DNA from 2 places in the Streptococcus downei MFe28 genome. Region 2 is predicted to be linked to the other one. Evidence: predicted binding sites of a transcription regulator. Region 2 holds the regulator's gene; the other holds the start of a gene.
The links. Region 2 encodes CtsR, which represses protease genes until heat stress. Its sites were predicted from a motif close to TTGGTCAAAAAAGGTCAAANA; they were not measured.

Region 1: the regulator CtsR is predicted to act here: its motif matches at 1,939-1,959, upstream of DYE66_RS10445 (ATP-dependent Clp protease proteolytic subunit).

Annotation. Positions count from the first base shown of each region.
Region 1 is NZ_UHFA01000002.1:2,171,203-2,175,416, reverse strand. Features, by position in the region: gene DYE66_RS10455 (MalY/PatB family protein) at 1-1,138, shown strand, start outside; gene upp (uracil phosphoribosyltransferase) at 1,251-1,880, shown strand; gene DYE66_RS10445 (ATP-dependent Clp protease proteolytic subunit) at 2,054-2,644, shown strand; gene DYE66_RS10440 (RrF2 family transcriptional regulator) at 3,262-3,735, opposite strand; gene DYE66_RS10435 (DMT family transporter) at 3,860-4,214, shown strand, end outside.
Region 2 is NZ_UHFA01000002.1:211,048-215,261, reverse strand. Features, by position in the region: gene tsf (translation elongation factor Ts) at 1-346, shown strand, start outside; gene DYE66_RS01035 (helix-turn-helix domain-containing protein) at 787-1,191, shown strand; gene DYE66_RS01030 (hypothetical protein) at 1,203-1,532, shown strand; gene DYE66_RS01020 (CtsR family transcriptional regulator) at 1,929-2,396, shown strand; gene DYE66_RS01015 (ATP-dependent Clp protease ATP-binding subunit) at 2,389-4,214, shown strand, end outside.

The DNA of each region.
Region 1 (4,214 bases), 2.0 Mb from region 2:
TAACACCCTACCCGACCGCCTAGAGAACCACTCAATGAAATGGAAAGAAGTAGAGGCCAATCGGGACCTGCTACCTCTTTGGGTAGCCGATATGGATTTCCTGCCTTTTCCTAAAATGAAGGCAGCTGTAGAGGCCTATGCCCAGCGTGGCGACTACGGTTACCCTTATTTTTCTGACCAAGTCCTAGAGTCCATCCAGACCTGGGAAAAAGAGGAGCATGGCTATGGATTTGAGAAGGAAGCTCTGGTTCTGATTGAAGGCGTGGTACCAGCTATTTCGGTGGCCATTCAGGCCTTCAGTAAGGAAGGCGAGGCGGTCCTCATCAATACCCCAGTCTATCCGCCTTTCGCTCGCTCGGTCAAGCTCAATAATCGCCAGTTAGTTGAAAACTCCTTAGTCGAGAAAAATGGACGTTTTGAATTAGAATTTGAGCAATTGGAAAAGGACCTTGTTGAAAACCAAGTCAAGGTCTATGTCTTTTGTAGTCCTCACAATCCAGGTGGCCGGGTCTGGAGTCCAGAAGAATTGGTTAAGGTGGCAGAGCTTTGCCGTAAGCATAATGTTATTCTGGTTTCTGATGAGATTCACCAAGACCTGGCCCTCTTTGGGAACAAGCATCATTCTCTCAACACCTTAGGTGACTTCAAGGATTTCACCCTAATTCTAGGTAGTGCCACCAAGACCTTTAATGTAGCAGGGACTAAGAATAGTTTTGCCATCATTGAAAATCCTGAACTGAGAGCCATTTTCAAAAAACGGCAGCTGGGCAATAATCAGCACGAGGTTCCAACCATTGGACTGGTGACCACCGAAACTGCCTTTCGCTACGGTCGCTCTTGGTTAACGGAACTCAAGAAAGTTTTGGAAGAAAATATCAATCTGGTGGTTGAGCGCCTGACAAGGGAGACTCAAATAAAGGTCATGAAGCCAGAAGGAACCTATCTGGTCTGGCTGGACTTTTCAGCCTATAGCTTGGATGATGAAGAACTTCACCGCAAAATCAAGGAGGAAGCCAAGTTGATTCTCAATGTCGGCTCCACCTTCGGGAAAGAGGGTCTTGGTCATGCTCGCTTAAATGTCGCAACGCCACAGGCTACCCTAAAAGAGGCTCTAGACCGCCTGAGTCAGGTTTTCTAAAAAGCTCCTCAGCTGGCTTATTTCCTGAATTTTCCTGCTAATTATGGGATGTTTTGCTATAATAAAGGAAAACAAGAAGAAAGGTGGAAAGCTTCACAGAAGCGGACACATTATGGGAAAATTTCAAGTTATTTCACATCCACTGATTCAGCACAAATTATCAATCTTGCGTCGTGAGGATACCTCAACCAAGGTCTTTCGCGAATTGGTCAATGAAATTGCCATGTTGATGGGCTACGAAGTTTCTCGAGACCTCCCCTTAGAAGATATCGAAATCCAGACCCCCATCACCAAGACGACTCAAAAGCAGTTGGCTGGTAAGAAATTGGCCATTGTCCCTATTTTGCGGGCTGGAATTGGGATGGTTGATGGCTTGGTTAGCTTGGTCCCTGCAGCTAAGGTTGGCCATATCGGAATGTATCGCGATGAAGAGACCCTGCAACCTGTTGAATATCTGGTTAAATTGCCAGAAGATATTGACCAAAGGCAAATCTTCCTAGTTGACCCTATGTTGGCGACAGGTGGCTCAGCAATCTTAGGCGTTGATTCCTTGAAGAAGCGCGGGGCAGCTAACATTAAATTTGTCTGCCTAGTCGCTGCTCCCGAAGGGGTGAAGGCCTTGCAGGAAGCTCACCCAGATATCGACATCTACACCGCAGCTCTTGATGAAAAGCTCAACGAAAATGGCTATATTGTCCCTGGCTTGGGAGATGCGGGCGATCGTCTCTTTGGAACAAAATAAGTTGATAAAGCAAGAAGTTCCCTCAGAAGGTAGCTTCTTTTTCTTAGCCTAAGTTTTTTATTTGACCTTTTTTGACCAAATCGCTATAATGGTGACACGGTGATAGAGCGACCAATCTCTAATCAATAGATTGGTCTTCTGTCCAGATTTAAGTTAAGAAACGGAGAATTTTTATGATTCCAGTAGTTATTGAACAAACCAGCCGTGGAGAACGCTCCTACGATATTTATTCTCGTCTTTTAAAAGACCGGATTGTCATGTTGACAGGGCCAGTCGAAGACAATATGGCCAACTCCATCATTGCCCAGTTGCTCTTCTTGGATGCCCAAGATAGTAGCAAGGATATTTATCTTTATGTCAATACCCCAGGTGGGTCTGTCTCAGCCGGTTTGGCCATTGTAGACACCATGAATTTCATTAAATCCGATGTGCAAACTATTGTTATGGGGATGGCTGCTTCCATGGGAACCATCATCGCTTCCAGCGGTGCCAAGGGCAAACGCTTTATGTTGCCTCATGCTGAATATATGATCCACCAACCAATGGGTGGTACTGGCGGTGGAACCCAGCAATCCGATATGGCTATTGCGGCTGAACACCTACTGCAAACTCGGGAAACCCTTGAAAAAATCTTGGCTGACAATTCAGGCCAAACTCTCAAGAAGATTCACGCCGATGCCGAACGCGACAACTGGATGACCGCCAAAGAAACCTTGGATTATGGCTTCATTGATGAAATCATGGAAAATAATGAATTAAAGTAAAATGCTAAGAGCGTTAAAAAGTCATATGAAAATGGGAAAGGGGCAGAAAATTCTGATTTTCTAGGACCTTTAACTTTTTCACTAGGCTTTTAACCCGAGATCAATTAAATCAAAACCACCAGTTCGAAACTTGAGCTGGTGGTTTTGATTTGCTTCTTTATTAATCAAGAGACATCTCTCAATGAATTGACTTCTTAATTGTACCTTCGAACTTGTTATAGGCAGCCACAGCATCCCTATAAGAGGCATTGGCTTCGCTGAGGGCTTTGAAAAAGACTAAGGTTTTAATATTACTTTACAAAAATAATTTTTAAGGTAACTCTTTAATTGAAGATATAGAAGCTCGCTGACCCTGTTGTTCTTTTGTAAGAATATATAAGTAAATGCAATGGACGGAATTGGAAATATTCCCACAAATATGAATCAATTTTTGGGCAAATAGAGAAAAGATAATTGGAAGATATAGCAATTGGAATTTAGGTTAGGCCATCGTTAACGCGTCTTGATGAACCGAGTAGAAGGCAGAGTTTTCTCTATCCCCAGCCTCAAACAGTCTGCTAGACTGTTTTGAAGCTTGCCTAATCCGATTCCTAAATCAAACCGCTATATTACTTATGTTAGGCATTTATTTTCACCCAATCTCTTAATTCTGCCAAGCTATAATTTGAGCTTATTTGGTCGAAGACCTGAGCTAGAGTAATTGAAGAAAGTGTCGTAACCAATGTATCCTCAATTGCATCAAGCGAGTCTGTAACCGCACATTTTTGAGCTTTTTTACCTTCATTTTCACCTAGGAATTTTTTCAATAATTGTTGACTAGCAAATATTTTTCCCCTTCCCTCAATTGCTACAAATACATCATAAAAAGTAATTTCTTTTAATGGCTTCGCTAAAGAAAATCCACCAAATTTTCCTGGAACCGAAGTAATTAATCCTTCATTAACTAGCAGTTTTATGATTTTTTTTAAGTATGAGTGGGATGTTCCTAACCTTTCGCTTAGCAATTGGGAATTCATTGTCTGCTTATCAGGTAATTGTGAAAGTATTAGCAAAACATAAACAGATTGTTCCCAACCAGATGATAGTTTCATATTGACATTTACCTCCAATAGTAATATACTCTCTATTAGAGATATAAAATATCTCTAATAGGAGCAATTATTTTCTCTTATTATATCTTTTTGATAATGGATTGTAAAGATGGGAGGAAAACTAGTGGTTTTTAAAGTATCATCTAAGAACTCGTTCTTATTTAGTATTATATTGACGACTATATTTATGGGTTCGTCTTTTCCAACTGGGAAATATTTGATTTCTATTAATCGTGCTCCTCCCTTTCTAATTGGAAGTTGGCGTTTTATTATTGCAGGTCTCCTAATGTTAGTATTCACAATTTTAACAAAAGGAATATCTGAAATAATACCTAGAAGCAAAGGAAGTATAAAAAAAGGAATTTTATTAGTTATAAGTATCGGACTATTGCAAACAGCCGGAACAATGGGATTTTTAAATCTTTCTATGGCAAAAGGGCTTTCATCGTCAATGTCCTCAATTATTTTGTTTACGAATC
Region 2 (4,214 bases):
GTATGGATCTAAGGGCCAACTGACTGACGAAGTTTTGGCACAAGCTGAAGAAGACATCAAGGCTGAACTCAAGGCTGAAGGCAAACCAGAAAAAATCTGGGACAAGATTATCCCAGGTAAGATGGACCGCTTCAAGTTGGACAACACCAAGGTTGACCAAGAATATACCCTTCTGGCTCAAGTTTACATCATGGACGACAGCAAGACCGTTGAAGCCTACCTTGAATCTGTCAATGCTAAGGTTGTTGACTTTGCCCGCTTCGAAGTTGGTGAGGGAATTGAAAAAGCCACAAATGACTTTGAAAACGAAGTAGCCGCAACCATGGCTGCAGCCTTGAATAAGTAAGGGAGTGGGATAGAAGGGATTTGACTTTGTCAAAACCTTCCTTCCCCCTCCACTCTTTAATTTCAAGGTGTCAGGCTAAAACAGTCCACCGGACTGTTTTACCACCCCCGCAAGGCCGACTAGGCTTCTGCTGTGCCACGAAGTGGTGCAAAGAGGCCAATCAGCTACTGCGCCTAGCAGATGTACACCAGTTCCGCATGGGGCTGGTGTTTTTCTTTTTCCACGGGGTTGTAGGCGAACTCAATTCCTAGTTATTGTGCAGCTTAATCCTAATCTAATAACTTTTAATCCATGTTCAGTTGCGACAAGACTGGGTTTCAAGCCTAGTCTTTTTTAGTGCTCTGTCAAAGACTTTTGACAGAAAAAAAGTCTAAGTCAAAAGAATTTGATAGACAGCAAGATAAGAAACTGAGAAAATAGAATCAGAAAGAGAGGTAATGATGGCGGTAGGTCAACAATTACAATCGGCACGGTTGCTTAGCGACTTGACTCAAGAAGAGGTAGCTGACAGCCTTGGAGTATCGCGACAGACAGTGTCAAACTGGGAAAGGGGAAAAACCTATCCTGATATAGTCAGCTTGATAGCCCTGAGCAATCTTTATCATTTGAGCCTGGATCAACTGGTTAAGGGGGATGAAGCCATGGTGAAACATCTCGAAAAAACGACTGATTTAGTGACCAGTAACCGAAACTTAATCTGGTTACTAGGTCTTTATTTGCTCCTATTTTTCGGACTCCTATTTTTAGCTTTAATTTTTAAACATGATTATCTAATTATTCTGGCCGTCCTGATCCTACTCTTAGGAATGGGAGCTATCTTTTATCAAATTATTAGAATGATTTAGGGGGTGATTTTATGTTTAGTGGTCATATGTGGGTAATTATCGGGGCAGCTATCTTTTTACTAGGTTTTGTCAGCTTCAATATTCAACTTTACCAATTGATAAAATTGGATGCCCAGGCCAGAGGTATGGACCATCCTGAAATCTGGGTGCTATCGGCGTCTGGTCGGGGTGGCATTGTTGGCCTTCACCATTATTTTGTTCAACGTAGGGACTATCCAGCACCAAGGAGTCAAGAATTGGCCGAGCTTCAAAAGAAAAAGAGACTAGCCTTACTCTATTTAATTATCGGCTTGCTTGGGGGATTACTGATGACTATCGCTTCCCTGCCTAGCAAGGGATAAGGACCTTACCGCCACTTCGCTGGTATGTGATGGACTAGATGCCAAAGCATTAAATCCATCATCACAAATCAGCCACTGCGTCAATGTGTGTGATGTTGAAAAAGTAGCGAGGCTAGCACTTTTTAATTGTTTCAAGCTCTTCTTATGACGGGACGTTTTGCTAGTATTAGCTAGAACTGAAGGGCTTATCATATTTTCTGATAGGTTGGTTTGTCCAGTAGATAATGCTGGCAGACAAAGTTGGCTAGGGGAGAAGTCCACTCTTGGTGTCTGCTCCTTATTGAGTATTAGGTGATTTAGCGCTTAGAACGTATGCCTTCTTTGATTTTAGCTTTCAAAATTTCGCCTTTTAGGGTATAATAGTCAAAGTTAGTCAAAGATAAGGAAGGGTAGTTTATGCCTGTAAGAAATACTTCGGACAATATCGAAGAATATATCAAGAATATTTTGGCCCAGTCGGGTATTGTGGAGCTCAAGCGCTCCCATCTGGCGGACTCATTTGATGTGGTGCCCAGCCAGATTAACTATGTCATCAAGACTCGATTTACTGAGAGTCGGGGCTATGTGGTAGAAAGTAAGCGAGGAGGTGGCGGCTATATCCGCATTGCCAAGGTCACTTTTTCTGACAAACACCACCTGCTCAATGCCCTGGCAGGCTCAATCGGTGAAGCCATCAGTGGTCAGGTCTTTGATGACCTCATTCAACAGCTCTATGATCAAGATATTATTAGTGAGCGTGAGGGCAATATCATCCTGGCCTCATCCTCCGATGAGGTTCTGGGAGAAGATGCTCCTGGTATTCGTGCCCGCATGCTGAAAAAGATTATTCAACGCCTCGATAGAAAAGGAAATCCAGATGACTGATTATTCCCTGAAAATGCAAGAAATATTTAGCCGTGCCCAATATCAGGCGGCCCGCTACCAGAGTCAATTTTTGGAAAGTTGGCACCTGCTCTTGGCCATGGTGGACACCGATGAGACAGTGGCTCATCTGGCACTTATGGACTTTGCGGATAAGATTGATTTGGATGAGTATGAGGATGCGGCCATGCTGGTCATTCGCCGTAAGCCTCTCAAAAGGGCTAAGAGCCAAGAGATTTTGCCGGCTTCAAGGGCACTAGAGAGAATCTTAACCTATGCGGCTCGTATTGCTGAAGCTGTCAAGGCCCCTCAGGTCGGTAGCGAACACGTTCTCCTCTCCATGATGTTTGGTCGGGATAATTTGGCGGCTCGCATTTTGGAGCAGGTCGGTTTTCATTTTCAAGATGAGGGCAAGGATAATCTTCGATTGATTGACCTACGCAAAGTTATTGAGCGCTACTCAGGTTTTTCCAAGGAAGATGTCAAGGCTATTTTTGACTTGGCCAAGCCCAAGAAGTCTGGCAATGGCAACTTTAACAATATGATGGCAGGCCCTCAGCCAACGGCAGGAGACCTGGCTGACTTCACCCGAGACCTGACGGATCTAGCGGCTCAAGGACAACTGGAGACTGTGGTTGGTCGTGACGAGGAAATTACTCGCATGCTACAAATTCTTAGCCGCAAGACTAAGAATAATCCTGTCTTGGTCGGTGATGCCGGTGTTGGTAAGACGGCTCTAGCCTACGGCCTAGCCCAGAGGATTGTCCAAGGAGAAGTTCCATACGAACTGGCCGATTTCCGAGTTTTGGAATTGGATATGATGTCGGTGGTAGCTGGCACCCGTTTCCGGGGAGACTTTGAAGAGCGGATGAACCAAATCATTGCGGATATCGAGGCCGATGGCCATATCATTCTCTTTGTTGACGAGGTTCACACCATCATGGGTTCTGGCAGCGGGATTGATAGCACCCTGGATGCCGCCAATATTCTTAAGCCAGCCCTTTCTAGAGGGACCCTCCACATGATTGGAGCGACAACCCAGGAGGAGTATTCCAAGCATATTGAGAAGGATGCAGCCCTCTCCCGTCGCTTTGCTAGGGTTTTGATTGAAGAACCGACAGTTGATGCTGCCTACCAGATTCTCTTGGGACTCAAGGAAAGCTATGAGAGCTACCACAATGTCACCATCTCTGACCAGGCAGTCTTAACGGCCGTCAAATCAGCCCACCGCTATTTGACCAGCAAGAACTTGCCGGATTCGGCCATTGACCTGCTGGATGAGGCCAGTGCTATGGTGCAAAATACGGTCAAGCGTTCCCTGCCAACCTTCCTCAGCTCTGCTGACCAGGCCCTCTTGTCAGGAAATCTAGGAGCGGTTGCGGATCTGCTTCAGGAAGAGGATCAGCAAAAGGTTCGCCAGCCTGTCGCTGTCAAGGAAGAGGATATTCTCAGGACCCTCAGCAAACTCTCAGGCATTCCTCTTGAGAAGATGACCCAGGCTGATAATCAACGCTACCTCAATCTAGAAAAAGAACTCCACAAGCGCGTGATTGGCCAGGATGATGCCGTTTCAGCGGTTTCTCGTGCCATTCGGCGCAACCAATCAGGTATCCGAACAGGCAAGCGACCAATTGGTTCCTTCATGTTCCTAGGGCCAACTGGGGTTGGTAAAACCGAGTTAGCCAAGGCCCTTGCTGAACTCCTCTTTGATGATGAGTCGGCCCTGATTCGTTTTGATATGTCTGAGTACATGGAAAAATTCGCGGCTAGTCGCCTCAACGGAGCCCCTCCAGGTTATGTGGGCTACGAAGAAGGCGGTGA